DNA from 2 places in the Moellerella wisconsensis genome. Region 1 is predicted to be linked to the other one. Evidence: predicted binding sites of a transcription regulator. Region 1 holds the regulator's gene; the other holds the start of a gene.
What was found. The regulator Fur, encoded in region 1, represses iron uptake genes when iron is present. The targets are predictions, from matches to a motif close to ATAATAATGAGAACNACTATCAA.
Positions count from the first base shown of each region.

Region 2: the regulator Fur is predicted to act here: its motif matches at 5,622-5,644, upstream of MNY66_RS07305 (siderophore-interacting protein).

Region 1 is NZ_CP093242.1:1,042,145-1,058,354, reverse strand. Features, by position in the region: partial or broken gene MNY66_RS04545 (type I secretion system permease/ATPase) at 1-195, shown strand, start outside; gene ybfE (LexA regulated protein) at 375-668, shown strand; gene fldA (flavodoxin FldA) at 835-1,362, shown strand; gene fur (ferric iron uptake transcriptional regulator) at 1,778-2,230, shown strand; gene MNY66_RS04525 (MFS transporter) at 2,729-4,150, shown strand; gene ycaO (30S ribosomal protein S12 methylthiotransferase accessory factor YcaO) at 4,358-6,115, shown strand; gene focA (formate transporter FocA) at 6,443-7,300, shown strand; gene pflB (formate C-acetyltransferase) at 7,372-9,654, shown strand; gene pflA (pyruvate formate lyase 1-activating protein) at 9,864-10,604, shown strand; gene serS (serine--tRNA ligase) at 10,911-12,200, opposite strand; gene MNY66_RS04495 (replication-associated recombination protein A) at 12,643-13,986, opposite strand; gene lolA (outer membrane lipoprotein periplasmic chaperone LolA) at 14,000-14,620, opposite strand; gene MNY66_RS04485 (DNA translocase FtsK 4TM domain-containing protein) at 14,770-16,210, opposite strand, start outside.
Region 2 is NZ_CP093242.1:1,613,888-1,630,097, forward strand. Features, by position in the region: gene MNY66_RS07270 (hypothetical protein) at 10-351, shown strand; gene MNY66_RS07275 (universal stress protein) at 534-971, shown strand; gene MNY66_RS07280 (DUF5339 domain-containing protein) at 1,124-1,417, opposite strand; gene MNY66_RS07285 (threonine/serine exporter family protein) at 1,884-2,681, shown strand; gene MNY66_RS07290 (threonine/serine exporter) at 2,678-3,142, shown strand; gene MNY66_RS07295 (hypothetical protein) at 3,167-3,358, opposite strand; gene MNY66_RS07300 (endonuclease) at 3,545-4,534, shown strand; gene MNY66_RS07305 (siderophore-interacting protein) at 4,745-5,578, opposite strand; gene MNY66_RS07310 (DUF2474 domain-containing protein) at 5,834-6,010, opposite strand; gene cydB (cytochrome d ubiquinol oxidase subunit II) at 5,967-6,977, opposite strand; gene MNY66_RS07320 (cytochrome ubiquinol oxidase subunit I) at 6,967-8,304, opposite strand; gene MNY66_RS07325 (aminotransferase-like domain-containing protein) at 8,445-9,869, shown strand; gene MNY66_RS07330 (HutD/Ves family protein) at 9,968-10,525, shown strand; gene MNY66_RS07335 (FdhF/YdeP family oxidoreductase) at 10,922-13,201, shown strand; gene MNY66_RS07340 (SDR family oxidoreductase) at 13,550-14,320, shown strand; gene tnaC (tryptophanase leader peptide) at 14,742-14,846, shown strand; gene MNY66_RS07345 (tryptophanase) at 14,945-16,210, shown strand, end outside.

The DNA of each region.
Region 1 (16,210 bases):
GCAATTATGACTAATATGGCAGAAATCACCGCCGGTAGAACCGTAATTAGTATCGCACATCGGCTAAATACTCTACGGTATACCGACAGAATTTGCGTTATCCATAATGGCGAGATTGTCGAGTTTGATAATCATCATAATTTGCTACAACAACAAGGCTTATATGCGCAATTATGGCAACAGCAAACCCGTTAATTAGTATCAGTAGTTAGAAGTTGCTGTTTTTTTATTCGCTCGGGATATTTTTTTAAATAAGCGCTGATATTTTAATCGATAACAGCGCTTCATCGCTCCGCAATAGTAGCGATATGCAGGCAGCTAAGGTATGATTGCGCGCTGGATCCTTGGTACTCGCCCTTTAACACTTACTAGATATGGCAAAAGAACAAACTGATCGCACCACTCTTGATTTGTTCGCGAACGAACGTAGGCCTGGGCGACCGAAGACAAGCCCGTTATCACGGGATGAACAATTAAAAATCAACAAACGCAATCAATTAAGACGAGATAAAGTCAAAGGATTACGTCGGGTTGAACTAAAATTAAATGAAGACGCCGTTGCAATACTGAACCAATTGGCAGAGCAACAGAACATCAGTCGCAGTGAACTTATCGAACAGATATTGATGGCTCAGCTTGAGCAGTCACTTCTGCCGGCGAAAGATTAAACGTCATCATCCACAATGCTAACCACACAAATTTGACAGATTTATCCTGATAGTTTGGCCAAAATAGAAAGCACAATGCTATCATTAATGGTAATCATTCAGCACAAATTTGGCGTCAGAAACTGACTGACAGCCCTGACAGAAACAGAAGAGGTTGACTCACTTTATGGCAATCGTAGGTATTTTCTTCGGTAGTGACACAGGTAATACAGAAAATATTGCCAAAATGATCCAGCAAAAACTGGGTAAAGATGTGGCAGAAGTTCACGATATCGCAAAAAGCAGCAAAGAAGATATCGCTGAATTTGATATCCTGCTACTGGGTATTCCAACCTGGTATTATGGTGAAGCTCAGTGCGATTGGGATGACTTTTTCCCTACGCTCGAAGAAATTGATTTCGAGGGTAAATTAGTCGCTCTTTTCGGTTGTGGTGACCAAGAAGATTATGCAGAATATTTCTGCGATGCAATGGGCACTATTCGTGACATTATTGAGCCAAGAGGCGCTGTTATTGTTGGTCATTGGCCAACTGAAGGCTATCACTTCGAAGCCTCTAAAGGACTGGCGGATGATAGTCATTTTATCGGTTTAGCCATTGATGAAGACCGGCAACCTGAACTCACTGAAGAGCGAGTGGATGCATGGGTTAAACAAATTTCTGACGAGATGTCTCTCTCTGAAATTATTGGTTAATATCACATGTGGCTAAACACACATGTGGCTGAGCAGAAAGTTACTCAACATAATTTTAACTGTAGATGAACTACAGTAAACACGAGTCGCAGTTGGCTATTTTTTCGACTATTTAATGTTTATTTTGGCGCGATATACAGCAAATGCGATATACAGCAAATAATGTAACCAACGACCAATAAATAGCATCGTAAACATAGATAGAACGCGAAAATATAACCTAAAAATTGATTCAATAAACACGGCGACTGCAATTTATATGATGTTGGGTATATGGTAATAATGAGACATGATTGGTTTCTATTTACTCTCACTAAGCCTATAATTGTGAAATCGTTTAATAGAAATCTCTTTTTTCTGTTAATTATGTTTAGTTATTATTAAATTCATGAATTAAGTTACAGGATAAATCCGCATGACCGACAACAATAAAGCATTAAAGAATGCTGGGCTGAAAGTTACACTTCCACGCTTGAAGATACTGGAAGTGCTTCAAGATCCTGAGTGCCATCATGTCAGTGCGGAAGATCTCTACAAAAAGCTGATTGATTTAGGCGAAGAGATTGGCCTCGCAACAGTGTACCGTGTATTAAACCAATTTGACGATGCTGGAATTGTGACTCGCCATAATTTTGAAGGTGGTAAATCTGTCTTCGAACTAACACAGCAGCATCATCATGACCACCTTATCTGTCTTGATTGTGGCAAAGTTATTGAATTTACTGATGAATCAATTGAGACTCGTCAGAAAAATATCGCGGCGCGCCACGGAATTAAATTATCAAACCACAGCCTGTACCTGTATGGTCATTGTGCTGATGGTGATTGCCGTGATAACGGTGATGCTCATGAAGCGAAAGGTGAATAGTACCTTTTTATTGGCTCTGTAACTGCATCCTATAGCTTGCCGCACAACTTGGCTATATCGGTGTTTTGTGCTCTGGTTATGATCTGTTTTAGTCATATGCATTACTTTTAATGTCCAGTAAGTAACCAAAACGCTACGGAGCAATTAATCTAGTCAATTTCCTCTGAAATCCGTATGTGCAAACCACATGCGGATTTTATTTTGCCTCTCATTTGCGTTCTCTAACCAATAAATTTGATAATCACTCGACGTAATATTACACTAATCTCTAGTATCAAAAATCACATTAAAAGACCGCTTAAACAATCAGTTTTCAAAGACTAACTATCAAAAATTAACGTTCAAAAGAACCCGTATCTAAGAACGATCCCCCAAAGACTAAACGCAGAAACAACAAACAGAACAAAGTAAGCGAAATGAGAATACAATGATATCAATAGCGACTCATTGATTTCTCATCATAAATATCGCGCTAATTGATTGTTGAAGGATGAATGAATGAGTCAAACGGAACAACCCAATCGTGGCGGTTGGAGCACATTACTTACAGGTCAATATCTTTGGTTCACCTTGGCGCTAACCGGAGGGATCGTTCTGCATGCGGTCAATGTCTACATCACTATTACGACCTTACCTTCCGTAGTACGTGATATTGGCGGTCTAGATTTTTATGCTTGGAACACCACGCTGTTTATTCTGTCATCCATTATTCTCTCGGCTCTGACTTCTCGTATTTTATCCCGCCTCGGTCCGAGAAAAAGTTATCTTATCGCAACACTGATTTTTATTATCGGCACGATTGTTTGTGCCCTCACCCCCTCGATGCTACTCATGTTACTAGGACGTATAATTCAAGGCGCTGGCGGAGGAATTTTACTCACCTTATCTTATTCCATGGTTCATCTTGTTTTCCCACAATATCTCTGGTCAAGGGTACTGGCAATGATGTCGAGTATGTGGGGGATGGCAACACTTTTGGGGCCAGCATTAGGTGGTTTTTTTGCAGAATATACTCTTTGGCGCGGGGCATTTTGGTGTCTAGCTATCGTTGGGCTGCCCTATATGTATCTTACATGGCGTGTATTGCCTAATCAAAATCATCGCAGCACCGTGCAAGAAAAAATTCCCTATCGCCAATTATTGCTGCTTTCGATGGCGGTTTTGGCTATTTCTCTCGGCAGTCTCAGCCAAAAAATATGGGTGCCCATTTTAGGACTTATGGCCGCTTGTACATTATGTTATGCCCTAGTCAATCTTGAAAAAAGAGGAGTAAACTGCTTATTTCCACAAGATACTTTTCGGCTATCCGCTCCTTTAGCGCCAATTTATTTGACCATGGCGTTATTAGGTTTTAGCGTACAAACAGAAGTTTTTGTTCCTTATTTTTTACAAGTTCTGCATGATGTTCCTCCCTTAGCCTCGGGATATCTCGCGGCATTAGTCGGAGCCGGTTGGTCTTCTAGCGCAATTTTAGCCTCCGGAGTAACGCCAGTAATCGCCCGCAAATTAATCTGCCGTGGCCCTACACTCACACTATTTGCCTTAGTTATTCTCGCGCTGTTTATCACGAATATTATTGAGCTAGAAAATTATCAATTAATAATAATTTGCCTCGCATTATTTTTTGCTGGCAGCGGAATAGGAATGGCATGGCCCCATTTACTGACGCGGATATTAACCGTTTCACGTCAACAAGATGCGGATAAAGCCTCTGCGGCGATAACTACGCTACAACTATTTTCAACCGCCTTTGGCGCATCCATGGCTGGCTTAATCGCTAATTCAGCAGGGCTTTCGCTCCCCGGAGGAATAGATGGCGCTAAATCAGCCGCCGCTTGGCTATTTATATTATTTGCAGCAGTCCCTCTATTCGCATTAATTAGCGCTAATATTGTGGTTAAACAAGCGAATAAGCACTAGTCAATCGCAAAATTCTCTTTTAATTCAGTTGATTATTAATTATGTACAAAAAATAATAAAACTATATTCCACATTATATTCAAAGCGATATTTAAAACCATGTACAGCTATCGAGCGCGTTGTTGGCTAAACAGTAAAAAGCATAGAGAGAATAACAAAAAGTCCGTATCATAGGTTTTCTAAAAACATCATTATCAAGTGACTGACATGACTCAAACATTTATCCCTGGCAAAGATGCCGCCCTCGAAGATTCGATAGCCTCGTTTCAAGATAAATTACACTCTCTAGGATTTAATATCGAAGAAGCCTCCTGGCTGAATCCTGTACCTAACGTCTGGTCAGTACATATTCGTGATCGTGACTGTTCGCTGTGCTTTACCAACGGTAAAGGCAGCACTAAAAAAGCCGCATTAGCCTCTGCTTTGGGTGAATATTTTGAGCGTCTCTCAACCAATTATTTTTTTGCTGATTTCTATTTAGGTAAAAACATCGCGGACGGTGAATTTGTTCATTATCCTAATGAAAAGTGGTTTCCTTTAACCGAAGATGACAGCTTACCCGACGGAATTTTAGACGCAGGTTTATTAAAATTTTACGATCCTGATAATGCCCTAGGTGGCAGCCAATTGATTGATTTTCAATCCGGCAATACCGAACGTGGGATCTGCGCGCTACCATTCACGCGTCAATCAGACAATCAAACGGTATATATTCCAATGAACATCATTGGTAATCTATATGTTTCAAACGGCATGTCAGCGGGAAATACCGCTAACGAAGCACGAGTTCAGGGATTATCTGAAATTTTCGAGCGCTATGTTAAAAATCGTATTATCTCTGAATGTATCAGCCTTCCGCTGATCCCTGCTGAAGTAATGAATAAATACCCAAGCGTGGTAGAAGCAGTAAATACCTTAGAACAAGAAGGCTTTCCAATTTTCTGCTATGACGCATCATTAGGGGGCGAATATCCAGTTATTTGTGTGATTTTATTCAATCCAGCCAATGGTACATGTTTCGCTTCGTTTGGTGCACACCCCGATTTTGGTGTCGCCCTAGAGCGTACAGTGACAGAATTATTACAGGGTCGTGGTTTAAAAGATCTCGATGTGTTTAATGCACCGACGTTTGACGATGAAGAAGTGGCGGATAATACTAATCTCGAAACTCACTTTATTGATTCAAGTGGTTTAATTAGTTGGGACTTATTTAAAAAAGAGGCTGATTATCCATTTGTCGAGTGGTCATTTAAAGGGACAACTCAAGAAGAATTCTCTACCCTCATGGCTATTTATAATCAGTTAGATGCAGAAGTGTATATCGCTGATTACTCTCATTTAGGCGTCTACGCATGCCGTATTTTAGTGCCTGGTATGTCCGATATTTATCCTGTGGAAGATCTGCATATTGCGAATAATACCATGGGGGCACATCTGCGCGAGGTGATTATTAGTCTGCCAGAGAGCCAATGGTCAGCTGAAGAATATTTATCATTTATTGAGCAACTAGATGACGAAGGCTTAGATGATTTTACCCGCGTACGTGAATTATTAGGTCTGGCAGTAGGCAAAGATAATGGCTGGAGTAATTTGCGCATCGGAGAATTAAAATCCATGCTAGCATTAGCAGGTGGCGATTTAGAGCAAGCGCTTATTTGGGTTGAATGGACGCAAGATTTTAATAGTTCCGTCTTTACCCCTGAACGTGCCAATTATTACCGTTGTCTACATACTTTATTGCTGCTTAATCAAGAAGATGAAAGAGATCCTGCTCAATATTATGATGCATTTGTGCATATGTATGGCGCAGATACCGTAGATGCAGCATCATCTGCCATCGCTGGTGAGAATTGTTTTTATGGCTTATGGGCTATCGACGAACAATTATCCTCGCTTCCCGCACATCAGGCATTATTAGCAGCCTATGAAAAATTACAAAAAGCAAAAATAACCGCTGCGAAATAACCATATTAATACAATGGTTTAAGAACAAATAGCTGTTATAAAGTAAAAATCAGGTTAATAAGTCAATCATCAATAACATTAAACTGACATTTTAGCCTGATTTTTTACTTTTAAGATGTTACTAGAGGGTATTTTAAAAAAATCATACAAATATTAAAATTTATTTTTTCTTTTATTTTCATTAAATTACAGCTTAATTTAACATAAATTAAACATAAAAAGCTTAAATCTACGCTGAGTTTATGATCCACATCAAAAATCTATTTCCCCCCCTTTGCTACTATAATTGCGTACAATAATTAATTAACTTTATAAGAGAGTGTTAGTATGAAAGCTGACAACCCTTTTAATCTTTTACCTCCGGCTATCATGGCAAAAGTTGCTGACGATGCTTGTGTGTATAAAGCTAACAAACATCCGGCAATTACTTATTTGTCAGCCTTCACCGCCGGGATTTTTATTTCTATTGCTTTCGTTTTCTATATTACAGCAACTACAGGTGCCTCTACCGCTCCTTTCGGATTTACTAAATTAATTGGCGGTATCTGTTTCTCTCTCGGTTTAATATTGGTGGTTATTTGTGGCGCTGATTTATTTACGTCAACAGTATTAACCATTGTATCTAAAGCCACCGGTCGAATTACTTGGGGACAAATGTTCCTCAATTGGTTTAATGTCTATATTGGTAATTTGATTGGCGCATTATTCTTTGTTGCACTTATTTGGTTCGCGGGCCAATATACGGCAGCAAACGGTCAGTGGGGATTAAATGTATTACAGACCGCTGATCATAAATTACACCATACCTTCATTGAAGCCGTTTGCTTAGGTATTCTAGCCAATATGATGGTTTGCTTGGCTGTCTGGATGAGCTATTCAGGCCGCAGTCTTACTGACAAATTATTAGTGCTTATTTTACCTATCGCGATGTTTGTCGCTAGCGGCTTCGAGCATAGTATTGCTAATATGTTTATGATCCCTTTAGGAATTGTCATAAAAGAATTTGCTCCTGCTGAGTTTTGGGCTCAGATTGGTTCAGCGCCAGAGCAATTTTCTCATTTGACTATCGGACATTTTATCTCTGACAACCTAATTCCGGTCACTATTGGTAATATCATAGGTGGTACGTTGTTAGTCGGTTTGATTTACTGGTTTATGCACTTACGTGATGATAGTCATCAATAAGACTCTTCATCATGTAGTTGAAAAGTTTATTAAGATCCTTAAAAGATCCATTGTTAAAAGGTAAAAGTATCATGACCGAATTAAATGAAAAATTCGCTTCAGCATGGCAAGGTTTTACACAAGGTGAATGGCAGAACGAAGTTAATCTGCGTGATTTCATCCAGAAAAACTACACCCCCTATGAAGGCGATGAATCCTTCCTGACCGGTTCTACCAAAGCCACTGATGCTTTGTGGGACAAAGTTATGGATGGCATCAAAATTGAAAACCGTACACATGCGCCGGTCGATTTTGATACTGACATTGCTTCGACTATTACCTCTCACGATGCGGGTTACATCGAGAAAGATTTAGAACGTGTTGTTGGCTTGCAAACTGATGCGCCACTGAAACGTGCTCTGATCCCATACGGTGGTATTCGTATGATTGAAAGCTCATGCAAAGCTTACAATCGCGAACTTGACCCGATGGTTAATAAAATTTTCTCTGAATATCGTAAAACCCATAACCAGGGTGTATTCGATGTTTATACACCAGACATCATCAAATGTCGTAAATCAGGTATCCTGACAGGTCTGCCAGATGCGTATGGCCGTGGCCGTATCATCGGTGACTACCGTCGTATCGCGGTATACGGTATCGACTACCTGATGAAAGATAAAGTTAAACAATTTAATTCTTTGCAAGCAAAAATGGAATCCGGTGAAGATCTGGAAATGACCATTCAGCTGCGTGAAGAAATCTCTGAGCAACATCGCGCACTAGGCCAAATGAAAGAAATGGCTGCTAAATATGGTTGCGATATCTCAGGCCCTGCTAAAAATGCTCAAGAAGCTGTTCAATGGACTTACTTCGGTTATTTAGCCGCTGTTAAATCTCAAAATGGCGCGGCAATGTCATTTGGTCGTGTATCGACTTTCTTAGATATCTACATCCAACGTGATATGGATGCAGGTAAACTGACTGAACAAGAAGCTCAAGAACTGATTGACCACTTGGTCATGAAACTGCGTATGGTTCGTTTCCTACGTACACCAGAATATGATGAACTGTTCTCTGGTGACCCAATTTGGGCAACGGAATCACTAGCTGGTATGGGTCTTGATGGCCGTACTCTAGTGACTAAAACCACTTTCCGTTTCTTGAACACACTGTATACCATGGGCCCATCTCCTGAGCCTAACATGACTATCCTGTGGTCAGAAAAACTGCCTCTGAACTTCAAAAAATATGCCGCTAAAGTTTCTATCGATACATCATCTATCCAGTATGAAAACGATGACTTAATGCGTCCTGACTTCAACAGCGATGACTATGCTATCGCTTGCTGCGTCAGCCCAATGATTGTTGGTAAACAAATGCAGTTCTTCGGTGCTCGCGCTAACTTAGCGAAAACCATGCTGTATACCATCAACGGCGGTATTGATGAAAAATTGAAAATGCAAGTGGGTCCAAAACACGAACCAATCCTCGACGAAGTTCTTGACTTCGATGTAGTGATGGATCGTATGGATCACTTCATGGATTGGTTGGCAACTCAGTATGTCACTGCACTGAACATCATTCACTACATGCATGACAAATACAGCTATGAAGCTGCATTGATGGCACTGCATGACCGTGATGTTTATCGTACTATGGCGTGTGGTATCGCTGGTCTGTCAGTTGCTGCTGACTCACTGTCTGCTATCAAATACGCTAAAGTTAAACCTATCCGTGACGAAGATGGCATTGCTGTTGACTTCGAAATCGAAGGTGAATATCCACAATTCGGTAATAACGATTCACGCGTCGATGATATCGCTTGTGACTTAGTTGAACGTTTCATGAAGAAAATTCAGAAACTGCGTACTTACCGTAATGCGGTACCAACTCAGTCAATTCTGACTATTACTTCTAACGTTGTATACGGTAAGAAAACAGGTAACACTCCAGATGGACGTCGTGCTGGCGCACCATTCGGACCAGGTGCTAACCCAATGCACGGACGTGATCAGAAAGGTGCGGTTGCATCACTGACTTCTGTTGCAAAACTGCCGTTTGCTTATGCGAAAGATGGTATTTCTTATACCTTCTCTATCGTTCCTAATGCGTTAGGTAAAGATGATGATGTTCGTAAAGCTAACCTTGCAGGTCTGATGGACGGTTATTTCCATCACGAAGCTTCTATCGAAGGCGGTCAACACTTAAACGTCAACGTTATGAACCGTGAAATGCTGCTAGATGCTATGGAAAATCCAGAAAAATATCCACAGTTAACCATCCGTGTTTCTGGTTATGCCGTGCGTTTCAACTCACTGACTAAAGAGCAACAAAAAGACGTTATTACTCGTACATTTACTGCATCAATGTAATGACTTGCTAACGCAACACCCAAAAGATTCAAGGGTCACAATCTATAATAACCTGAACTGGATAACGTAATTAACGCGACAGTTCAGGCATAAAAAAGAATGTAGCCAGTCAATGTACAACTTGAACCCCTATTGGTGTTACAATAGAATAAATTAAAGGCCCCGCATTTGGGGCCTTTTTATCTCGTCAGTTTTGGGAGTCTTCTGTCATGTCCGTACTTGGTCGTATCCACTCTTTTGAATCCTGCGGTACTGTTGATGGCCCCGGTATACGCTTTATCGTATTCTTTCAAGGCTGCCTAATGCGCTGCCTATACTGTCATAACCGTGATACCTGGGATACCCATACAGGTACTCAAGTTACCGTTGAAGAATTAATGAAAGAAGCGGTGACTTATCGTCACTTTATGAATGCTACTGGTGGAGGCGTTACTGCCTCAGGTGGCGAAGCTATTTTGCAAGCTGAATTTGTACGTGACTGGTTCCGTGCTTGTCAAAAAGAGAATATTCATACTTGCTTAGATACTAACGGTTTTGTTCGCCGTTATGATCCAGTGATTGATGAATTACTGGATGCTACTGACCTGGTGATGTTAGATCTCAAACAGCTGGATGATGAAATCCATCAAAAACTGGTTGGCGTATCCAATCATCGAACCTTAGAATTTGCTCGCTATTTGGCGAAACGTAATCAAAAAACATGGATACGTTATGTGGTCGTTCCCGGCTGGAGTGATGATGATCACTCGGTACATTTATTAGGTGAGTTCATGCAAGATATGAAAAATATCGAAAAAGTTGAACTGCTTCCTTATCATGAGCTGGGTAAACATAAATGGGAAACCATGGGTGAAGAATACAAATTGAATGGGGTTAAGCCTCCGTCTAAAGAAATTATGGAGCGTGTTAAATCCATTCTCGAAGGCTATGGCCTCAAAGTAATGTATTAAGCCTTCAGCGTCCCCATCGATTAACCATCTCATCTAAATCTGATTAATAATAGGCAGAGCCGGTACAAATATCACCACTCTGCCTGTTTATTCTCAAGTAGCATAATATTTATCAGTTTCTTTCTTTACTATACTTTGACTATACTCTTTATAGTGATAAATATTTCTATCATATTCTTTTTAATCCTACCGTATCAAATCATACAAATCATACAAATCATACAAATCATACAAATCATGGTATAAAAAAACCGCCGGTTTTTAACCAGCGGTTTATCATTTTCTAACTCAAGCTATCAGTCAAGATTAACCAATATATTCTAAACCTTTCATATAAGGACGTAGAACTTCTGGGATCTCAATACGGCCATCTGCTTGTTGATAGTTTTCCATAATTGCCACTAAAGTACGTCCGACAGCTAAGCCAGAACCATTTAGTGTATGAACCAATTGTGGTTTCTTATCATTTTTACCACGGAAGCGAGCTTGCATACGACGCGCTTGGAAATCCTTCATATTTGAGCAAGAGGAGATTTCACGGTAAGTATTTTGCGCTGGCAACCATACTTCTAAATCGTAGGTTTTGCATGAACCGAAGCCAATATCACCGGTACATAACAACACTTTACGATAAGGTAAGTTTAATAATTGTAGAACTTTCTCTGCATGGCCAGTTAGTTCTTCAAGCGCTTCCATCGATTTTTCAGGATGAACAATCTGTACCAACTCAACTTTATCAAACTGGTGCATACGGATCAGACCACGCGTATCACGACCATATGAGCCCGCCTCAGAGCGGAAACACGGGGTATGCGCTGTCATACGTAATGGCAATGACGCTTCATCTAAGATTTCACCACGCACTAGATTGGTTACCGGTACTTCTGCGGTTGGGATCAACGCATAGTTACTTTCACTTTCTTCTTCTAATGGCTTGGTATGAAATAAATCTTCGCCAAATTTAGGTAATTGTCCGGTACCGTATAAGGTTTCGCGGTTTACCAAATAAGGGACATACAGCTCTTGGTAGCCATGCTGTTCAGTATGTAAATCGAGCATAAACTGAGTCAAAGCACGGTGTAAACGCGCGATCTGACCTTTCATCACGACAAAGCGTGAACCTGTCAGCTTAACGGCTGAGGCAAAATCTAATCCCCCTGATAATTCACCTAAGCTCACATGATCTTTCACTTCAAAATCATAGTGGGCTGGCTCACCCCAACGGCTAACTTCAAGATTTTCAGTATCATCTTTACCATTAGGGACACAATCATCAGGAATATTAGGTATGCTCAATGCAATATCACGGATTTGGTCTTGCAGCTTATCTAATTCCGATTTCGCTGAATCCAATTTCTCACCTAATTGGTTTACTTCCTGACGCAGCGCATCAATATCTTCACCGCGTGCTTTAGCCGCGCCGATAGATTTCGATCGGGAATTGCGTTCTGCTTGCAGGGTTTCAGTTTCAACTTGTAAAACTTTGCGGCGTTCTTCTAATTCACGCAGCTTTTCCACATCAAGGGTAAAACCCCTGCGAGCCAGTTTTTCAGCAACCGCGTCTAGCTCTGTACGCAGTAAATTGGGATCGAGCATGCTTATCCTGTGATTCTTGTTGTTTAAGTGATGAGATAGAGCCCTGTATTTGATAGATCAAGTAGTTACTCCTGTTTATTACTGAAGTATCTACTGAAGCATAATTTTGCTACATCATAAAAATAGATAATGCAGTTAAACATGTTTCAATGAGTCTATCGTAAAATTATTTAACTCTGCCTTTAAGCCGAGTAAAAAATAAAAAACATACAGGATTTACAATATTATTTTTTCTAAACAGTTTAGTTGCGATAAATAGCTAGCTTGTGTTTTTGGTCTATATTTTAGGCCTACATAATAGACAATAAAAATAATGCACCATTTGTATACAAAATATTCCAACTGTATACCAAACGATTATGATAAAACCACGATAACAAATAAACCAACAACTTAAACTATCTAAGCGATACTAACTTATAACCTTACCGTATAGCTATAATTAACGATAGCGTTTTATTGAGCTATTTTGATCCTGTTCAGTTAACCATGCTAATTTATCACTAATTTTACTTTCTAATCCGCGGTTAGTCGGAAAATAATAATGGGTCTCTTTCATATCTGGCGGAAAATAATTTTCGCCCGCAGCATAGGCGTTAGGTTCATTATGCGCATAACGGTATTCTTGCCCAGCCCCTAACTGCTTCATTAATTTAGTCGGCGCATTGCGTAGATGATCAGGAACATCATAATCCGGCTGTTCTCTGGCATCAGCCAAAGCAGCTTTAAACGCAGTATAAACCGCATTACTTTTGGGCGCGCAAGCTAAATAAACAATCGCTTGAGCAATTGCTCTTTCACCTTCTGCCGGCCCGACGCGGGTAAAACAATCCCATGCCGAAATAGCCACTTGCATCGCACGGGGATCAGCGTTGCCCACATCTTCAGAAGCGATAGCCAATAAGCGACGAGCCACATATAACGGGTCGCCACCGGCAGTTATTATTCGAGCATACCAATATAAGGCTGCGTCGGGCGCTGAACCACGCACTGACTTATGCAACGCCGAGATTAGATCATAATAACGATCGCCTTTATTATCAAAGCGTGCACTGCGCTCTCCGCTAACTTCTTTCAATAATTCAGGCGTTAAAACACGTTGCCCTTGCTCATCAGCATTAGCCATATCAGCCATCATATCTAATAAGTTGAGCGATCGTCGGGCATCGCCATTAACTAATTTAGCAATCAACGTACGTGTTGAATCTGGCAAAATAATATTTTTACCGCCTAACCCATTGATAGAATCAGTCATTGCCTGTAATAAGACTTCTTCGATATCATTTTCATCCAATGATTTCAGTAAGTACACTCGGGCTCGTGACAATAAGGCTGAATTCAACTCAAAAGATGGGTTTTCGGTCGTAGCACCGATAAAGGTGATAGTGCCGTCTTCTATGTGTGGCAAAAATGCATCTTGTTGGCTTTTATTAAAGCGATGGACTTCATCAACAAATAAAATCGTCCGTCTACCTGCATTACGATTTTGACGCGCTTTCTCTATCGATTCACGAATTTCTTTAATTCCTGAGGTCACCGCAGATAACCGCTCAATATCCGCCTGGGCATAATGACCAATAATCTCAGCTAATGTCGTTTTACCGGTACCTGGTGGTCCCCATAAAATCATCGAATGCAGATGCCCTGCCTTGATAGCTCGAGGCAAAGGCTTTCCTTCAGCCAAAAGATGCTTTTGACCAATATAATGTTCGAGATCAACTGGACGCATGCGTGCAGCTAAAGGCTGAAATTCATTTTGCGAAAAATCGAGAGACAGATTACTCACTACGCCCTCTTATTTATTTGGCTGAGCGTTGATCATCCAAAGCCACACCCTGCGGAATTTTTAAACTAAATTTACTTTTATCCACCGGACCATTTTTCTGTGCATTCAACTGATAAGCACTTACTTGACCATCTTGTTCTATGGCTGAAAATTTCTCTATTGTGCCATCAGGGGAAACTGTGATTGAAAAGCCTTTAAGTGTACCGTTAAGCTGCTTAGGTTTCAGATCAAAGCTATTACCTTGTTGAATAATAGAATATTGCTTCCAATCCTGAGGATTATTACGCGTAATCAACATAAACGGGGTATCATTAGTCGCATCGTTCAGTGACGTTACCGTTACCTGTTCAACGAAAGGATTATAAAACCATAAATCTTTACCATCTGAAATCAAAACACTTTCATCAGGCGACGTCATATTCCAGTTGAACAAATTTGGTCTTTGTATCCATAATTCGCCACGACCTTCTTGAATTAAATCACCTTCGGCGCTGGTGACTTTTTGACTAAAATTAGCATGGAAGCTATTCACTTTATTTAGACGGGTTTGCAGGTCTTGACTAGCATCTGCCAAAGTCATCGCTGAATACAAGCTCACCACTAAAGCCGCGCCTAACAATATCATTTTTTTCATTATTCAATGACCTTTTAAATACACCCAAGTGAATGCTTTTAAATCGATAACCTATATGTTCAAAAAATATAGATCGTAAATTATCTACACTATCTAGCCCCATAACTAACTGAATATTCAGACAGATTAACAATAATCCATCAATAATATTAGTGATCCATAGACGGTGGGGCTAATACTTCACGATTACCATTATGTCCCGGCTCACTGACAATTTGTTGGGCTTCCATTTGCTCAACAATTCGTGCGGCACGGTTATAACCTATACGGAATTGACGTTGCACACCAGAAATAGACACTCGTTGTTTTTCAACCACAAATGCCACCGCCTGATCAAATAACGGGTCTAATTCTTCAGCTGCACCATCAAAACCACCTGCACCATCAGATTCATCACTGCATTTAGTAATACTTTCAATATATTCAGGGCGACCTCGTGCTTTCCAATCATTAACCACTGCATGAACTTCTTGGTCCCGTACAAAGGCGCCATGAACACGCATTGGAATAGATGAGTTTGGTGGCAGGTAGAGCATATCCCCCATTCCCAATAATGATTCTGCGCCACTTTGGTCGAGAATAGTTCGAGAATCTATTTTACTCGATACCGTAAAGGCAATACGGGTTGGAATATTAGCTTTAATCAATCCGGTAATAATATCCACAGAAGGTCGCTGTGTGGCCAACACTAAGTGAATACCTGCTGCACGAGCTTTTTGTGCCAAACGAGCAATTAACTCTTCAACTTTTTTACCCGCTGTCATCATTAAATCAGCAAACTCATCGACCATGACAACAATATAAGGCTCTTTCTTTAAGACCGGATGTTCGGTTTCCATGCTATCACCCGGCTTCCAGAATGGATGAGGAATAGGCCGGTTCATTTCTGCCGCTGCTTTAATTTTTTCATTATAGCCCGCGAGGTTACGTACCCCTAAAGCTGACATTAATTTATATCGACGTTCCATTTCATTAACGCACCAACGTAAAGCATTGGCTGCGTCTTTCATATCGGTAACTACTTCAGTTAATAAATGCGGGATACCTTCATAAATAGAAAGTTCAAGCATTTTAGGGTCAATCATAATAAAGCGAACATCTTCGGGTTTCGATTTATATAAAATACTGAGGATCATTGCATTGACCCCAACAGATTTACCCGATCCAGTTGTCCCCGCAACGAGTAAATGAGGCATTTTTCCTAAATCAGCCACCACCGGTTCGCCTTCAATATCTTTGCCTAATACGATAGTTAATGGAGACGGATCATTACGGAATTTATCGCAATCCAGGACTTCTCTGAGATAAACCGTTTGACGTTTTTTATTCGGTAATTCTAATCCGACATAAGGTTTACCCGGTATGACCTCAACAATCCTTACCGCAGTTGTCGACAAAGAACGAGCTAAATCACGGGATAAATTGGAAATTCGCGCAGCTTTAACTCCCGGTGCTAAATCTAGTTCAAAACGCGTGATCACCGGTCCTGGAGAAAAACCGACGACATCGGCTTTAACACGATAATCATTCAGTCGAGCTTCAATTAGTCGAGATGTCTGCTCAAGAGCAAACATATCCACCGGTTCTTCT
Region 2 (16,210 bases), 570 kb from region 1:
GAAATAAATATGGAGAAATTTTCCAAAAAGTTACTCAGAATTGATCATTTTATTTTGAGAGTATTACGTTTTTATTGTTTATCTGTATTGATCTTCTTTTTAGGACTACTTCCTGGGATTATAGGATTTTATTTTATCGAAGGGCATTCGTTAACTGAATCCATGTTAAATGCATTATCTATGTTGAGTGGACAATCAATTAATCCTGCACCAGTGACTTCAGTAGGGCGTTTTTTCATCGCTATTTATGGTCTGTTTTTACAGAGTGTATTTATTATTACTATCGGGTTATTAGTTACTCCTTTTATTCATCGTATTTTACATAAATGGCATTTAGAAGATACCGAGTAATGGGTAGCACATGTAAGGATGATAAGATTTTTGGCGTTAATCGATTAGATTAATATTACATCCAATAATAAATTTAAATGACTTGAGAACTTAATTAGATTAGAGAAATGCTTGTCTTAATAAGAACTTCTTTATAAGTGGTTTTCCGATAATATCATCATTGATTATATGAGAGGCATCACATGTACAATACAATCTTAGTTCCTGTAGACATCTCTGAAAATGTATTAACTGACAATGCGCTGAAACATGCATTATATTTAGCTAAAATGTCAAATGCAAAAATTCATTTATTTCATGCGATACCTGATATCTCTCGTTTCTCGATGAGTTATAGCTATCATTATGATTTATTGTCTTCTTTTGCAAAAAAGGCAATTGAACGCTCAGAAGAACAATTAAAAGAATTAATCCAACAAATTGATTATCCACAAGAATTACTATCCTCTAGCGTAGCTTTTGGTTCCCCGCGAGATAAAGTATTGTCTGCGGCGCAAGAAATTAACGCGGATTTAATTGTGATTGGTTCTCGCCGCCCTAATATATCTACTCATTTGCTCGGATCCAATGCTTCGGGGATTGTCTCATATGCTAAAATATCTGTTTTAGTCGTGAGATAGAAAGTCAGAAAGGTAAGGGATAAGAACGGCTAATTGATGGATGAAATAAGCGGTTTAGAAATAAAAACCATCCCATAATAGTATGTAATATATGGGGTGGTTTTTATAAGAAATAAGATTCTAATTTTATATTTACTACGTATATATCAGGATTAGCCGAGATCACCCGCAGCTTTTGCTTGTTTAATGGCTTCAACAGCTTGGCCGCAGGCATTTTCTTGCTCTGCTTCTGGGTAGGAAGCCAAAGCTTTTTTAGCATCAGTTAGCTGAGCTTTCATCGCATCTATTTGGGCTTTCATTTCTGGTGCACTCTTATTTTCTTGCTCAGCAAGCTTAATCAGATTATTCATCTCACTGAAATAAGTGTCACAATTTTTTCCTGCATGCGCGTTCAGTGCAGAAAGTGATAATACGCAGCCAACAATCAGTGGAAATAATTTTTTCATGGTATCTTCGCTTTCATTTATGAATTTTTTTCAGCATAACATTAGCATTATTAAAACGCATTAGTTGTGAGAAAATATTGTGGAATTTTTTAGCTAAAAGGTTTTTTACTTAATAAGTAATACTAATATAGATGACTGTATCAATTTATATGCTGTATATAAGTATGTCGCAAGACAGGGGGAAAGACGAAATTAGAGTGATTTTAGGCAAGGGTTCGCAGGATGATACTCGCTATTGTGCGCTAATCTGCGAAAGATCATGTTAACTGTATAGGGTTAGTTCTATGATGTTTCGGCTTAGCCGTTAGGCTTATATAACTCACGATACAGCTAACTATGAATGGATGAGTGATAAACTGAGTTTGTGCAAGTGAATTGAGCATTGTCATTCAATAATATGATTAAACTCTATTATCGAGTTTATGATGTGGAATAAATCATTAGGCTAACTTTGAGTAAATATGTGATGGAACAAGTGGCTAGCGTTAAAGATACGTCAATTGAGACGCAAAGAGAGATCACCCGATTATGTATTGAATGCGGTTTGCTATTATTACAACATGGCGCAGAAAGTATGTTGGTCGAAATGTTGGCCACGCGATTGGGTCGAGCATTAGGTGCTGATCAAGTGGATAGTGCGATTTCATCAAATGCTATCGTACTAACAACGATTATTGATAATCACTGTATTACCTCCACACGAAAAATCATTGATCGCGGTATTAATATGCATGTGGTGACTGAAGTTCAACATGTAGTAATTTTGGTTGAGCATCATCTATTAGACCGTGACCAAGTACAGAAAAAACTAGATTCTATTAAGCCGCTACGTTATCCGCGCTGGATGATGGTGCTGATGGTGGCTTTATCATGTGCCTGTTTTAGTAAGTTAAATGGTGGCGGCTGGGATGGTTCAATGGTTACATTTCTTGGCAGTGGCTGTGGTATGTATATTCGACAAGTCCTAACATCGCGTCAGATTAACCCATTGATAAATTTCTGTATTACTGCCTTTGTTGCGACCAGTGTGTCGGGATTAATTCTTAAGTTACCTTATTTTGCGCCGACGGCGACTATCTCGATGGCGGCCAGTGTTTTATTATTAGTCCCGGGATTTCCGTTAATTAATGCGGTGGCTGATATGTTTAAAGGGCATGTTAATACCGGATTGGCGCGTTGGACGATGGCAAGCCTGCTCACGTTGGCGACTTGTATTGGTGTGGTGATGGCAATGTCAATTTGGGATCTGAGGGATTGGGCATGAGTTTTTTATTTGCATTGCTGCAAGATATGATTTTAGCCGCAATCCCTGCGGTTGGATTTGCTATGGTGTTCAATGTCCCTAAACGCGCCCTAAAATATTGTGCTTTGCTCGGCGCGATAGGGCATGGTTCACGAATGGTGATGATGGAACTGGGTCAAAATATTGAATGGGCGAGTTTCTGTGCTGCTATTTTAGTCGGCATTATTGGCATTCAATGGTCTCGCTGGTGGTTAGCGCACCCTAAAGTCTTTACGGTAGCGGCTATTATTCCTATGTTCCCGGGAATTAATGCCTATGTCGCCATGATTTCGGTGGTTAAAATATCGCATTTAGGATATAGCGAACACTTATTTGAAACTCTGGTGACTAATTTTTTACAAGCCTCATTCATTGTCGGTGCACTTTCTATTGGCTTATCATTACCGGGATTATGGTTGTACCGTAAACGCCCCGGGGTCTAATTAAAAACGCAGAGAACAGGCTGATTATACGCTGTTTTCTGCGAGTTTAATGGTATTAAATGTAATATCTAAACCATTCTTATCTGCGAAATGAAACTGAATTTTTAAATTATTTTCAGTGAGCTGAGGTATGCCCACCGTAATATCATCGTTTTCTGAATATTTTTTAGTGACGTTAATAAGCTCTGAAATTAATTGATCTAATAATGTATTCATAGTAATGCTCTATATTTAATCTGATTTATCGTAAATATTTTAAGCTAAATAAATTTTAATTATATAAAAGATAGAAGAGAAAGTTTATATTTCAGTCGCCTTAACAATTTTTGATAAGACAATCTGCAATGAATTGCTATATTCTTAAGTTCTTCCACTTAATTATATTATTTAACTTTCCCTATAATGGTATTTACTTTGAAACAGTCACATATTAGTCGCATTATTGCGTTTACTTCCATTATCTTTTTTAGCCTATTCACTCTTTCTACTGTTGCTGCGCCATCGTCTTTTAATGAAGCTAAAAAATTAGCGCGTACGCAAGTTTATCATGACCAATCTAAACAGGGTGAAGGCACATTATATTGTGGTTGCCAATGGGATTGGTTGGGCGCCAGTGGCGGGCGGGTCGATCTTAACTCGTGTGGTTATCAAGTCCGAAAACAGCAAAATAGAGCAGAACGTATTGAATGGGAACATATTGTTCCTGCTTGGGTTTTTGGTCATCAACGTCAATGCTGGCAGCACGGTGGACGTAAAAACTGTATCGCGGACGATCCGGTATTTCGTACTATGGAAGCCGATTTACATAATTTAGCCCCATCGATTGGTGAGGTTAATGGCGATCGCAGTAATCTGAGTTATGGTCAACTGGCGGGTAATGTTGAATATCCGTATGGCCAGTGCCGTAGCCGCATCGATTTTAAAGCGCGTGAATTTGAACCGAGAGACAGTGTAAAAGGGCAAGTGGCGCGGGTATATTTCTATATGCACGACCGTTATGATTTATCGATGTCTGAGCAACAGCAGAAATTATTAAAAGTTTGGGATAAGCAATACCCAGTCACCGCTTGGGAGCAGGAACGAGATAATAGAATCGCTAAAATTATGGGACATCACAATCCGTTTGTTACTGGTGAGCAAGTATGGCAGTTAGGACATAAAAATAGTGCATCTGGGCTATTTTCTGATATTTCACAGCATAAACCTTCAGCCAATGAAGCGGTAATAAATGAGAATGCGACAGTAAAAGGTAATGTGAAAAGTAAAATTTATCATTTATCTCACTGTTCTGGTTATAAAACTACGGATGATAAAAATGCCGTATTATTTGCCTCTGAGCAGGATGCGATAGCTGCTGGTTATCGTCAGGCGATTAACTGTAAAGTGAAATAATAATTAGTATGAATTTTTCTTGTTGACTGAAATAATTGTTATTCTTCAAGCCAATAAATAGAAAATCAGCGGTTAAGTCGGTTTATATTCTTAATCGCTGATTGTATCTCAATTCAATATAAATAGATTTTCTGTTAGCACTGTTAATTAGAGCTATCAATTAGAACTAGCGATAAAAATCATTTATTACACGATGAATTTTTATCGTTATTAATCTGCGCTGTCCATGACATCGTGGCGCATTTGATGATAGCCTTCTTCATTGTAGCCATGGCGCCAATAAGGGACAGCATGAATATGTTGGCGATCATAGCCTTTATCGTGGCGAATATACCGGCGCAAGGGTTTGATTATTTGTTCTTCTCCGGCAAACCAAAATACGATATCTTCTGTGGGCAATGTCCAGGTTTTGAAGCAATTGATTAACTGCTCTGTGGTAGAAATATCGCCACAAATCCACACAATTTCAACCTGTTCTGGCGCCTGTAATGAATAAATATCAGCTTGATTATCTACTCGTAAAATAACCTTTCCTTGGGCATTCTCCGGCATATTTTCCAGTAATGCTGCAATTGCAGGCAGTGAACTGGCATCACCTGCCATAAAGTAATGACTAGCTGGTGATAATAACGGATCAGCCCCTCCAGGGCGGCTGATCCCAAGCCAATGGCCGATATAAGCATCGCGCGCAAATTGATAAGCTGGGCCTTCCATACCCTCGTGCATGGCAAATTCTATATCGATTTCTTTTTCTGCTGGGCGAATAGCACGTACAGTATAAGTTCTCACTTTAGGCCGAGGCTGATTTTCAGGCGATGAAGGGCCGTTAGGGCCGAGAACTGGCAATAGTGGGGGGATTGTTGCATCGGCAGATAGAAAAATTTTCAGATGCGTACCTGCACAATTAGCAGGGTAAGTATCTAGATTTTCACCGTGGAAAGTGATCCTTCTGATGGCAGGAGAGATATCAATGATTGATTTAACGTGGATTAATTGAGGAGGGATCGGACGTTGTCTATTTGGGTCATTATTAGCTGTTGCCACAAACAATCTCCTTACGGATTGGTCGGTAAATTTGATTAATTACTTAATAATGGTAATTATTATCATTATCAACTGTATTATCAAGATGATTTTACCCTTAGAGCACTTAAGGCAACTGTTATCGGTCTCTGTTATAAGCCTCTGTTATAGAAAAATGTCATAATAATAGCAGACAGCATCAGCGAAGGTGGGATGCGACGATGGGATCCCCTTCACCGTGCGTTAGGTAGCAAAGGGGAATAATAATTCCAGCGATTATTTAATTTTCATTCCTGCCGCGGTCATCAATCCGCGAAATAATGAAGATACGGCAAACAGTGCTACCACGCTGGATAGCCAAATAATTACCATCCAAGAGAGTTTTTTCCACCACGGGGAAGGCTCCACGTTAGTGATAACCTTGCTCGGGATTAATTTTTCCTCTGAAGACATAATAACTCCAATAGGTATAGACCAAAATAATAGGAATAATAAATAGAGCACCGACCAGCATAAAACCCAGACTTTCGGGTGGGCTGGCGGCTTCTCTAAAGCTGATCACCGGTGGGATAAGATATGGCCAAATGCTAATGCCTAATCCAGTAAAACCTAAAAAAATTAGTAATAAGGCCGCTAAGAAAGGCCGATAATCGTATTTTTGCTGCTTCACTGAATGAAGAATAATAGCTGCGGCTAATATCACTAGTAGAGGTACAGGGAGAAAAAACCATATATTAGGCAGTGAAAACCAGCGGTCAGCAATAGTTTGGTTTAGCAACGGAGTCCATAGACTGATAATGACGATGACGATTAACATTAAAAAAGTTAATGGGCCAGCTATCCTATACATAGTTTGGCGCAGATGGGCTTGAGTTTTCATGATAAGCCAGCCGCAACCGAGTAACGCATAAGCGACAACTAAGCCAAATCCGCAGAACAGCGGAAAGGGCGCAAACCAGTCAAAATAGCCGCCCATAAAAGTTCGATTAGCAACGGGGAAACCTTGAATAAAAGCACCGACTACCACACCTTGCACAAAAGTAGTGATGATCGACCCATAAATAAAGGCTTTATCCCAAATATGCTGCTGTTTATGATTGGCTTTGAAGCGAAATTCAAACGCCACTCCCCGGAAAATTAACGCCAGCAACATTAGGGTTAGAGGGATGGATAAGGCATCTAATACAATCGCATAGGCTAAGGGAAATGCCCCTAATAATCCGGCACCTCCTAAGACTAACCAGGTTTCATTGCCATCCCAGACGGGCGCCACACTGTTCATCATGACATCGCGGTCGTGTTTATCTTTGACCATGGGATAGAGAATACCAATACCGAGATCAAAGCCATCCATCATAATGTACATCATGATGCTAAATACAATTATCACAAACCAAATTAGCGCTAAATCAATGCCCATGACTGTTCTCCTCGGTTATCCCTTGGCGAATTAATTTAATCATATAGATATATCCAATCCCAAACACGCTGGCATAAACCATAATAAAAGTCAGCAAACTGACGCTCATATGAATATCACCATGTGCACTTACCGCATCGGCGGTGCGTTGTAGTCCATAAACCACCCAGGGTTGCCGACCAATTTCAGTGGTAAACCAACCGGCAAGAATGGCTATTAGCCCAGAAGGCGCCATTAATAACATGAAACGTAAAAATGGCTTGGATTGATATAAACGTTGTTTGTAACGTAGCCATAAACCAATAACTCCGCCGGCAATCATTAATAGCCCCAGGCCGACCATGACGCGAAATGACCAAAACACCATAAACACATTGGGGCGATCTTCTGCGGGCCAATCTTTCAATGCCGGAACTTGTTTATCGAGACTATGGGTTAAAATCAGGCTGGCAAGATATGGGATCTGAATAGAATATTCGGTTTTTTCACTGACCATATTAGGCAGTCCAAATAAAATAAGCGGAGTCGCTTCGCCGGGTTTATTTTCCCAATGGCCTTCCATAGCAGCAACTTTAACTGGTTGATACTTTAACGTATTTAAACCATGAGCATCGCCAATCAGTGCCTGTAATGGTGCCAAAACCAAAATCAGCCATAGCGACATAGAAAACATTTTTTCCATCGCACTTGACCGATGGCCTTTAAGCAGATGCCACGCTGCCGAAGCACCGATAAAAAAGGCTGAGGCTAGAAAAGCTGCGGTTGTCATATGCAATAATCGGTAGGGAAACGATGGATTAAAAATAACCGCTAGCCAATCAACAGGAACCAGTTGCTGATTAATAATTTCGTAGCCCTGTGGCGTTTGCATAAAGCTGTTTGAGGCTAAGATCCAAAACGTCGACATGATAGTGCCTAAAGCCACCATGCAGGTCGCGAAAAAGTGTAGCTTTTCACCTACGCGTTGCCAGCCAAATAACATCACACCGAGAAAACCAGCCTCTAAGAAAAAGGCCGTTAACACTTCATAAGTTAACAGCGGGCCGGTAATTGAACCGGCAAAATCAGAGAAAAAACTCCAATTAGTGCCAAATTGGTAAGCCATTACTAAACCAGAAACTACCCCCATACCGAAATTGACGGCGAAAATTTTGGCCCAAAAATCAAACATCTTTTTGTAATCGGGGTGACGCGTTTTAAGCCATAAGCCCTCTAACACGGCGAGGAAACTGGCTAAACCGATAGTAATTGCCGGAAAAATAATGTGGAAAGAGACCGTAAAAGCAAACTGAATACGGGCTAATTCCAGGGCACTCAATCCAAACATATTGACCTCAAAAAATAGTAACCTCAAATAGGTAAGATAAAAATACAATCAATGTGTGGATAAGTAGACCATGAGAGACTAAGCTATAATAGTAACAATTTTATCGTTATTGACTATAACAGTTGGCGAAAGGACTAGGTATGACTCGATACGAGCAATTAGCAGCACAAATCCGTCAGCAAATCGAAGATGATATTTGGCAAGTGGGTGACCGGCTTCCTTCGTTGCGAGAAAGCGTAAAACAATCTGGGCTAAGTTTGATGACGGTGGTTCAGTCGTATCAATTATTGGAAAGCCAAGGCTGGATTATTGCACGTCCACAATCTGGTTATTATGTGGCTAAAAGCAAAGCTAGTTTTGCGGCGGCGAAAGGGGGCAAGGGGTCGCATCTAAGTGAAAATGTAGAGATTAATGCCTCTATTTTCGGCGTGCTGCAAGCCTGTAATGACCCAGATATTATTCCTTTTGGCTCGGCATTTCCTGAGCCAGCATTGCTTAATGAGCCAAAATTAGCCAAATCATTAGCCTCGGTTGCTCGACGCATCACTAAGCAGAGTGCAGTGGCTAATTTGCCGCCGGGTAATGAAAAGTTACGCCGTAACATAGCTCAGCGTTATGCCATGCAGGGGATCCACGTTTCTCCCGATGAAATAGTGATCACGGCTGGAGCGATGGAGTCCTTAAGTTTTAGCCTACAATCAGTTACCGAGCCGGGTGATTGGGTCGTGATTGAATCCCCTGCATTTTATGGCTGTTTGCAGGCAATAGAGCGCTTAAAACTAAAAGCAGTGGCGATAAAAACCGATCCTATTTTTGGTTTGGATTTAGATGCACTCGAAGATGTGGTTGAAAACTATCCGATTAAGGCTTGCTGGTTGATGACTCATTATCAAAACCCTTTGGGGGGAACCATGCCCATAAGGAATAAAAAACGTTTAGTCGATATTTTAAATCACCGTCAAATCGTCCTAATAGAAGATGATGTGTATGGCGAACTGTATTTTGGTAATCAGCAACCAGTAGCGGCTAAGAGTTTAGATACGTTGAATAATTTTTTTCATTGTTCGTCTTTTTCTAAATGTTTAGCGCCGGGGTTTCGGGTCGGTTGGGTGGCTGCTGGCCGGCATGCGACCAAAATTCAACATTTACAAATGATGAGCACAGTCTCTGCCAGTGTGCCGACACAATTAGCTATCGCCGAATATTTATCGCAAGGCGGTTACGATAATCACCTTAAAAAACTGCGTATGACCCTCGAACAACGCCAGCACCGCTTATTAAGCGCAATCGCACAATATATGCCTGATTCGGTTAAAGTAAATACTCCCAAAGGCGGCTATTTTTTGTGGTTAGAATTTGAGCCACCTTTTAATGCAGTGCGTTTATATCAATTGGCATTAACACAGGGGATAAGTATTGCGCCCGGAAGTATGTTTTCGACCAGCGACCAATTTAATCATGCCTTTAGACTCAACTTTTCTTTTACTTGGAGCGCGCAACTAGAGGAAGCGATGAAAATATTGGGCAGCTTGTGTCACCAATTACTGAATGAGAAACGAGATTAATCACATTTATGAGCCTAACTGATTGCGCTAAAAAGTAAAATTTGTCACTCTGCTAAATTACCCGTAAGTCATTTTAGCCAGTCAATTTGCGAGGGACGATGAAAATAAGATGCTTTGATGGTTCGGTTAATGCCACCTCCAAGGCTCAACAACAGAGGCATGAAATCGTCTGTTGGCCAGTCGCTTCTGATTTCTCTTGGTGTGCGCAAATTGACCGATTTAGCCAAACTTGCCAGTTACCGACAATGCCGGATATTGACTACTATTTGGTGCTGCTTAATGACAATGCGCTGGTGCTCACTAGTGATGTTGGTAGCGAATATGTATTCACCGAAAAAGGCCAATCCTTCTGTTGCCGTGGTGAGGATAGTCCCCAGTTATTGGCGCAAGATGGTCCAATATTATTATTAAATATTAGGGTGCGACGAGGATGTTGGAAGCCGAAAATTACCGTGATCACCGAAAACCAACCATTACCAACTAATAGCGCTGGTGTCATTTATGTATTAGAAGGGCATTGGCAGATCCAAGGCGCGAATTGCAGTCAATTGATTGCAGAGCATGGTTGCTGGTGGTTACCTGATATTCGCCAAGGGCGAGTTAGCCCGCTACAGCCAAATAGCTGTTTGATTTGGGTTGATTTGATGAGCGGATAGAATGAATTGTTATATTAATAATATTGATAGTCATTTGTATTATTTTTTTGTTATTTCTTTATTTGTTTAGTGAGCCTTGTTTAGGGAAAACTGCTTAGCGAAAATTTCTTATCAGAGAGGTGATTTTCTTGTTATATTTTAATTTTATCATAATTCAATCATTGAAATAATAAATAAATACATTATTGTAAATTAATGATTAATATCATTTCTCAAGTTTACTTTATTCCAGTTGCTATAATTAGCCAATCTTTATACTCTCTTAGTGGATTTAAATTAAAATATGATAAATGTCAGAATAAGACCGTAAAAAAAGATTGTATAAATAAGATCATATAAAAAATTATATAACGGTTTATTCGCCTTTTTATTTTCATTATTAAAAGAGCAATGCAGATGGATAAAAAAATAGAAAACTATACTGGCCCTGCGGCTGGATGGGGAGCAGTTAAAGCGGTAGCTGAAGCTATTCGCGGACAAATGGAAATCGGTCACGATATTATCGCGCTATTTGATATGAATAAACCTAACGGCTTCGATTGCCCGGGGTGCGCATGGCCGGATCCTAAACATACTGCGTCATTTGATGTGTGTGAAAATGGTGCAAAAGCAATGGCTTGGGAGGCTACAGCTAAAAAAACCACCCCACAATTTTTCGTACAACATACAGTCACAGAGTTACTCACTTGGGATGATTACGATTTAGAAAATGAAGGGCGTTTAACGCACCCATTAAAATACAATCCTCAAACCGATAAATATCAGGAAATTGAGTGGGAAACCGCATTTGCTGAAATAGGCCAGAGATTACAATCTTATCAAGATCCCAACAGTGTCGAATTTTATACCTCGGGCAGAACATCTAATGAAGCGGCGTTTTTGTATCAATTATTTGCCCGTGAATATGGGACTAATAACTTCCCCGATTGTTCAAATATGTGCCATGAGCCGACTAGTGTGGGTTTAGCTGCTGCTATAGGGGTAGGTAAAGGGACAGTTTTATTAGACGATTTTGATCAAGCAGATTTAGTGATTTGTATCGGACATAACCCCGGTACCAACCATCCTCGCATGCTGAGTACTTTGCGAGAAGTTTCTAAGCGTGGTGCAAAAATCATTGCAATCAATCCATTGCGTGAACGTGGACTAGAGCGCTTCACCTATCCGCAAGATCCGATTGAGATGCTGACGTTGGAATCAACCCCCTTGGCGAGTAGCTATTATAAAGTACGGATTGGGGGAGATACTGCCTTACTAAAAGGTGTGATGCGCCTCGTAATTGAGAAACATCTTGCTGCGATTAATGCGGGCCAGACACCAATATTAGATATTGATTTTATCGAGCAGCACACTACAGGGTATGCTGAGTTACAACAGGATATTTTGTCGACAGATTGGCAAGATATTTTACGGGTTTGTGGATTACAGCGCAGCGAATTAGAACAAATTGCTGAGGCTTATATTGCGGCGAAAAGTACTATCATCTGTTATGGCATGGGGATCACTCAGCATCAGCATGGGACGCAAAATATTCAGCAACTGATTAATTTATTGCTGCTAAAAGGCAATATAGGGCGTGAAGGCGCGGGTATTTGCCCATTGCGTGGTCACTCTAATGTGCAAGGTGATAGAACGGTAGGGATCACCGAAAAACCAAGCGCAGGCTTATTAGCCAAGATTGAACAGCGTTTTGGCTTTAAACCGCCTAAAGAATTCGGACATGCTGTTGTGGCTAGTATGCAGGCACTAGCTGATGGTAGTGCTAAAGCATTGATTAGTATGGGGGGGAATTTAGCTGTTGCGATGCCAGACCATGATTTAACGTATGCAGGAATGAAAAATTTAGATCTGGCTGTACATGCAGCGACTAAATTAAATCGTTCGCATTTATTGACGGCTAAACACACGTATTTATTACCGGTGCTCGGACGCACTGAAATCGATAAACAGCAAAGTGGCGTACAGTGTATTACCGTCGAAGATTCTATGTCGATGGTACATGCTTCACGCGGTATGTTAAAACCGGTGAGTCCGTGGTTAAAATCAGAATGTGCTATTGTCGCCGGTATGGCGAAGGCGACCCTGCTTAACTCAACAGTTGAATGGGATGATTTTATCAATAACTATGATTTGATCCGTGATGCGATGGAAGCAGTATTGCCTGATTTTAATGATTATAATCAGCGAATTAAACAGCCTGGTGGTTTTCATTTACCCAATGCGGCAGCACAGCGTCGTTGGTTAACCACGTCAGGGAAAGCCAATTTCTTGACCACTGAAGGGGTTATTGAAGATCCGGAATCAGCCGTTAACAGTGAATTAGTACTGGCGACTGTGCGTAGCCATGACCAGTATAATACAACGATTTATGGCATGAATGATCGCTATCGTGGAGTATTTGGTCAGCGTGATGTGCTATTTATCAGTGCTGCCGAAGCGGAAAAGCAAGGCGTAAAAGCAGGAGATAAAGTCAACGTTATCGCGCTGGATAAGCAACAACAGCCAACCCAAAGACGCCTAGATAACTTAACTGTGGTTATTTACGATATGGCCGACCGCTCAGTGGCGACTTATTTCCCCGAAGCCAATAATTTGATTGCGCTAGATAATTATGATCCACAAAGTGGCATTCCAGCTTATAAGAATATTGCAGTAAAATTAGAAGTGGCGGCTTAATTATCGGTTATTAGCTGATAGAGTGAGTTAGCTATAGCTAAATAGAGCTCGCGGTATTAGAGATTAATATCTAAGGATCATGACATGAAATCATGATCCTTTTTTATATCTGCTATATTTTATTCTGCTTATATTGATAATAAACATATACAAACTTATTTATTTTTTATTGAAATGGAATTTTCCGCAATCATTTATTATAGTTAATAATATCGGTTAAGAGTCAATAATAATTTACTTCAGTTATTTGTTTTATTATTGACTCTCAATATAAATAATAAGTTATTTTTTAGTGCTTATTATTAATCGACTCATCTGCAACATAATAACTAACCAAGGAGTTATTGTATGAACAGTACGAGCGAGTATACAGGCTATGACAATAATTTTTCATTAGATGGGAAAATCGCCGTGATTACTGGCGGGGCGGCAGGGATTGGTTTGGCGATTGCTGAATTATTTATCGCTAAAGGCGCAAGAGTTGCATTACTCGATAGGGCAGACTCGGTGATTGAAACAGCGGCATCATTAACTCATGCGATGGGTATTCCCTGTGACATTACTTGTGCCGATTCAGTGACTTCTGCGATAGATAACGTGGTTCAATATTATGGGACATTAGATATCGTGGTCAACTGTGCCGGCATGGTAGCGTTGTCACCAGCGGAATCATTAAGCGAAGCTGATTGGGATAATACCATGAATGTTAATCTAAAAGGAACTTTCTTAGTATGCCAGTGCGCGGGAAAATTGATGCTGAAAAATGGGCACGGTAAAATTATTAATTTGGCCTCTCAAGCGGGAGTTATTGCTCTTCCTGAACACGCAGCTTATTGCGCCAGTAAAGCGGCAATAATTGGCTTAACCAAAGTATTAGCCTTGGAATGGAGCCCAAAAGGTATTCAAACCAATGCGATTTCACCCACTATTGTGCTCACAGAATTAGGCAAAAAAGCATGGTCAGGGGAAAAGGCTGATGCAATGAGACAAAAAATTCCTACCGGACGTTTTGCCTATCCTGATGAAATTGCTGCTTGCGCGTTATTTCTAGCTAGTGATGCCTCCGATATGATCAGTGGGCATAATTTAGTGATTGACGGTGGTTATAGCATTCAATAATCATTGGCATTAGTATTCTAATTTAACTTATTACGGCATAAATATAGCTTGAAGTGTATGAAAAAATATTAACTTTTCTATACACTTCTTTATTTATAATATAACAATCACCATATAATACAATTAAATATTCAAATAATAAAAATATAAGATAATTCAATTAAGTAATATAATTTTTAGAAACTATTATATTTTTGTTTCTATTAAAGTTTAATATATTTATTATCATTAATTGTTATATTTTAGCTTTGTGATAAATATTATAAAATTTATGTGATCTCAGCCTTAAATATAACGTATTAATAAAAAATAGTGTGATAGTTGTTCAATTTATACATTAATAGTATTACTTAATTCCTCTAACTGTTATATATATTATCCAGTCTAACTGTACTAGCTCCTCACTTAGAAGGAAAAAAGTATGTTCTCATCCTATAATGTTCTCATCCTATTAGGCGGTTTCTTCAGATTGAAGAAATGGTTTAATATTGATATCGATCTAGCTTTTTTCTTCCCTCAAAGATAATCCTTTTTATTTTTTATTTTTTAAATTTAACAAACCCTCTTTTTTATAAAAGACTATGGGTTTGTTTAATAATTTGATTTTATATTAAAGGTATTATTATGGCTAAACGAATTGTCGAACCCTTCCGTATTAAAATGGTAGAAAATATCCGTATTCCTTCACGAGAAGATCGCGAAGTTGCACTCAAAGAGGCTGGATATAATCCATTCTTATTACCAAGCGATGCTGTATATATTGATTTATTAACTGACTCTGGCACTAATGCCATGAGCGATAAGCAATGGGCATCAATGATTACCGCTGATGAAGCTTACGCAGGTTCAAGAAACTATTATGAGTTAAAAGATAAAGCCAAAGAATTATTTGACTATGACTATATTATTCCTGCACATCAAGGGCGTGGTGCTGAGAATATTCTTTTTCCCGTATTATTAAATATTAAGAAAAAAAATAGCAAAGTAGAAAATCCCGTCTTTATTTCTAATTTCCATTTTGATACTACCGCAGCGCATATCGAATTAAACGGATGTAAAGCAATTAATATTGTTACAGAAAAAGCATTTAATTCTGAGCAATATGATGATTGGAAAGGTAACTTTGATATTCAAAAGTTGAAGGAAAATATTGCGGAATATGGCGCGGATAATGTGGTTGCTATTGTTTCTACTGTTACTTGTAATAGTGCCGGTGGGCAACCCGTTTCAATGAGTAATTTAAAACAAGTTTATGAAATCGCTAAACAGCATGATATTTTTGTTGTCATGGACTCGGCACGTTTTTGTGAGAATGCTTATTTTATAAAACAACGTGATCCACAATATAAAAATGCCAGCATTAAAGAAATTATTTTTGATATGTATAAATATGCTGACGCATTAACTATGTCAGCCAAGAAAGACCCACTGTTAAATATCGGAGGGTTAGTCAGTATTAAAAATAATGAAGAGGTATTTACATTAGTCCGTCAACGCTGCGTACCTATGGAAGGATTTGTAACTTATGGAGGGTTAGCTGGGCGTGATATGGCGGCTATGGTTCAAGGTCTAGAAGAGGGAACGCAAGAGGATTATCTGCATTATCGTATCGGACAAGTTCAGTATTTAGGTGACCGTTTGCGTGAAAATGGTATTCCAATTCAATATCCTACTGGTGGACATGCGGTATTTGTCGATTGTAAAAAATTGGTTCCGCATATCCCAGGCGATCAATTCCCTGCCCAAGCGGTGATTAATGCATTATATTTAGAATCTGGTGTACGAGCCGTTGAAATTGGGTCATTTCTTTTAGGTCGTGACCCAGCAACAGGTCAACAAAAACATGCCGATATGGAATTTATGCGCTTAACCATTGCTAGACGCGTGTAT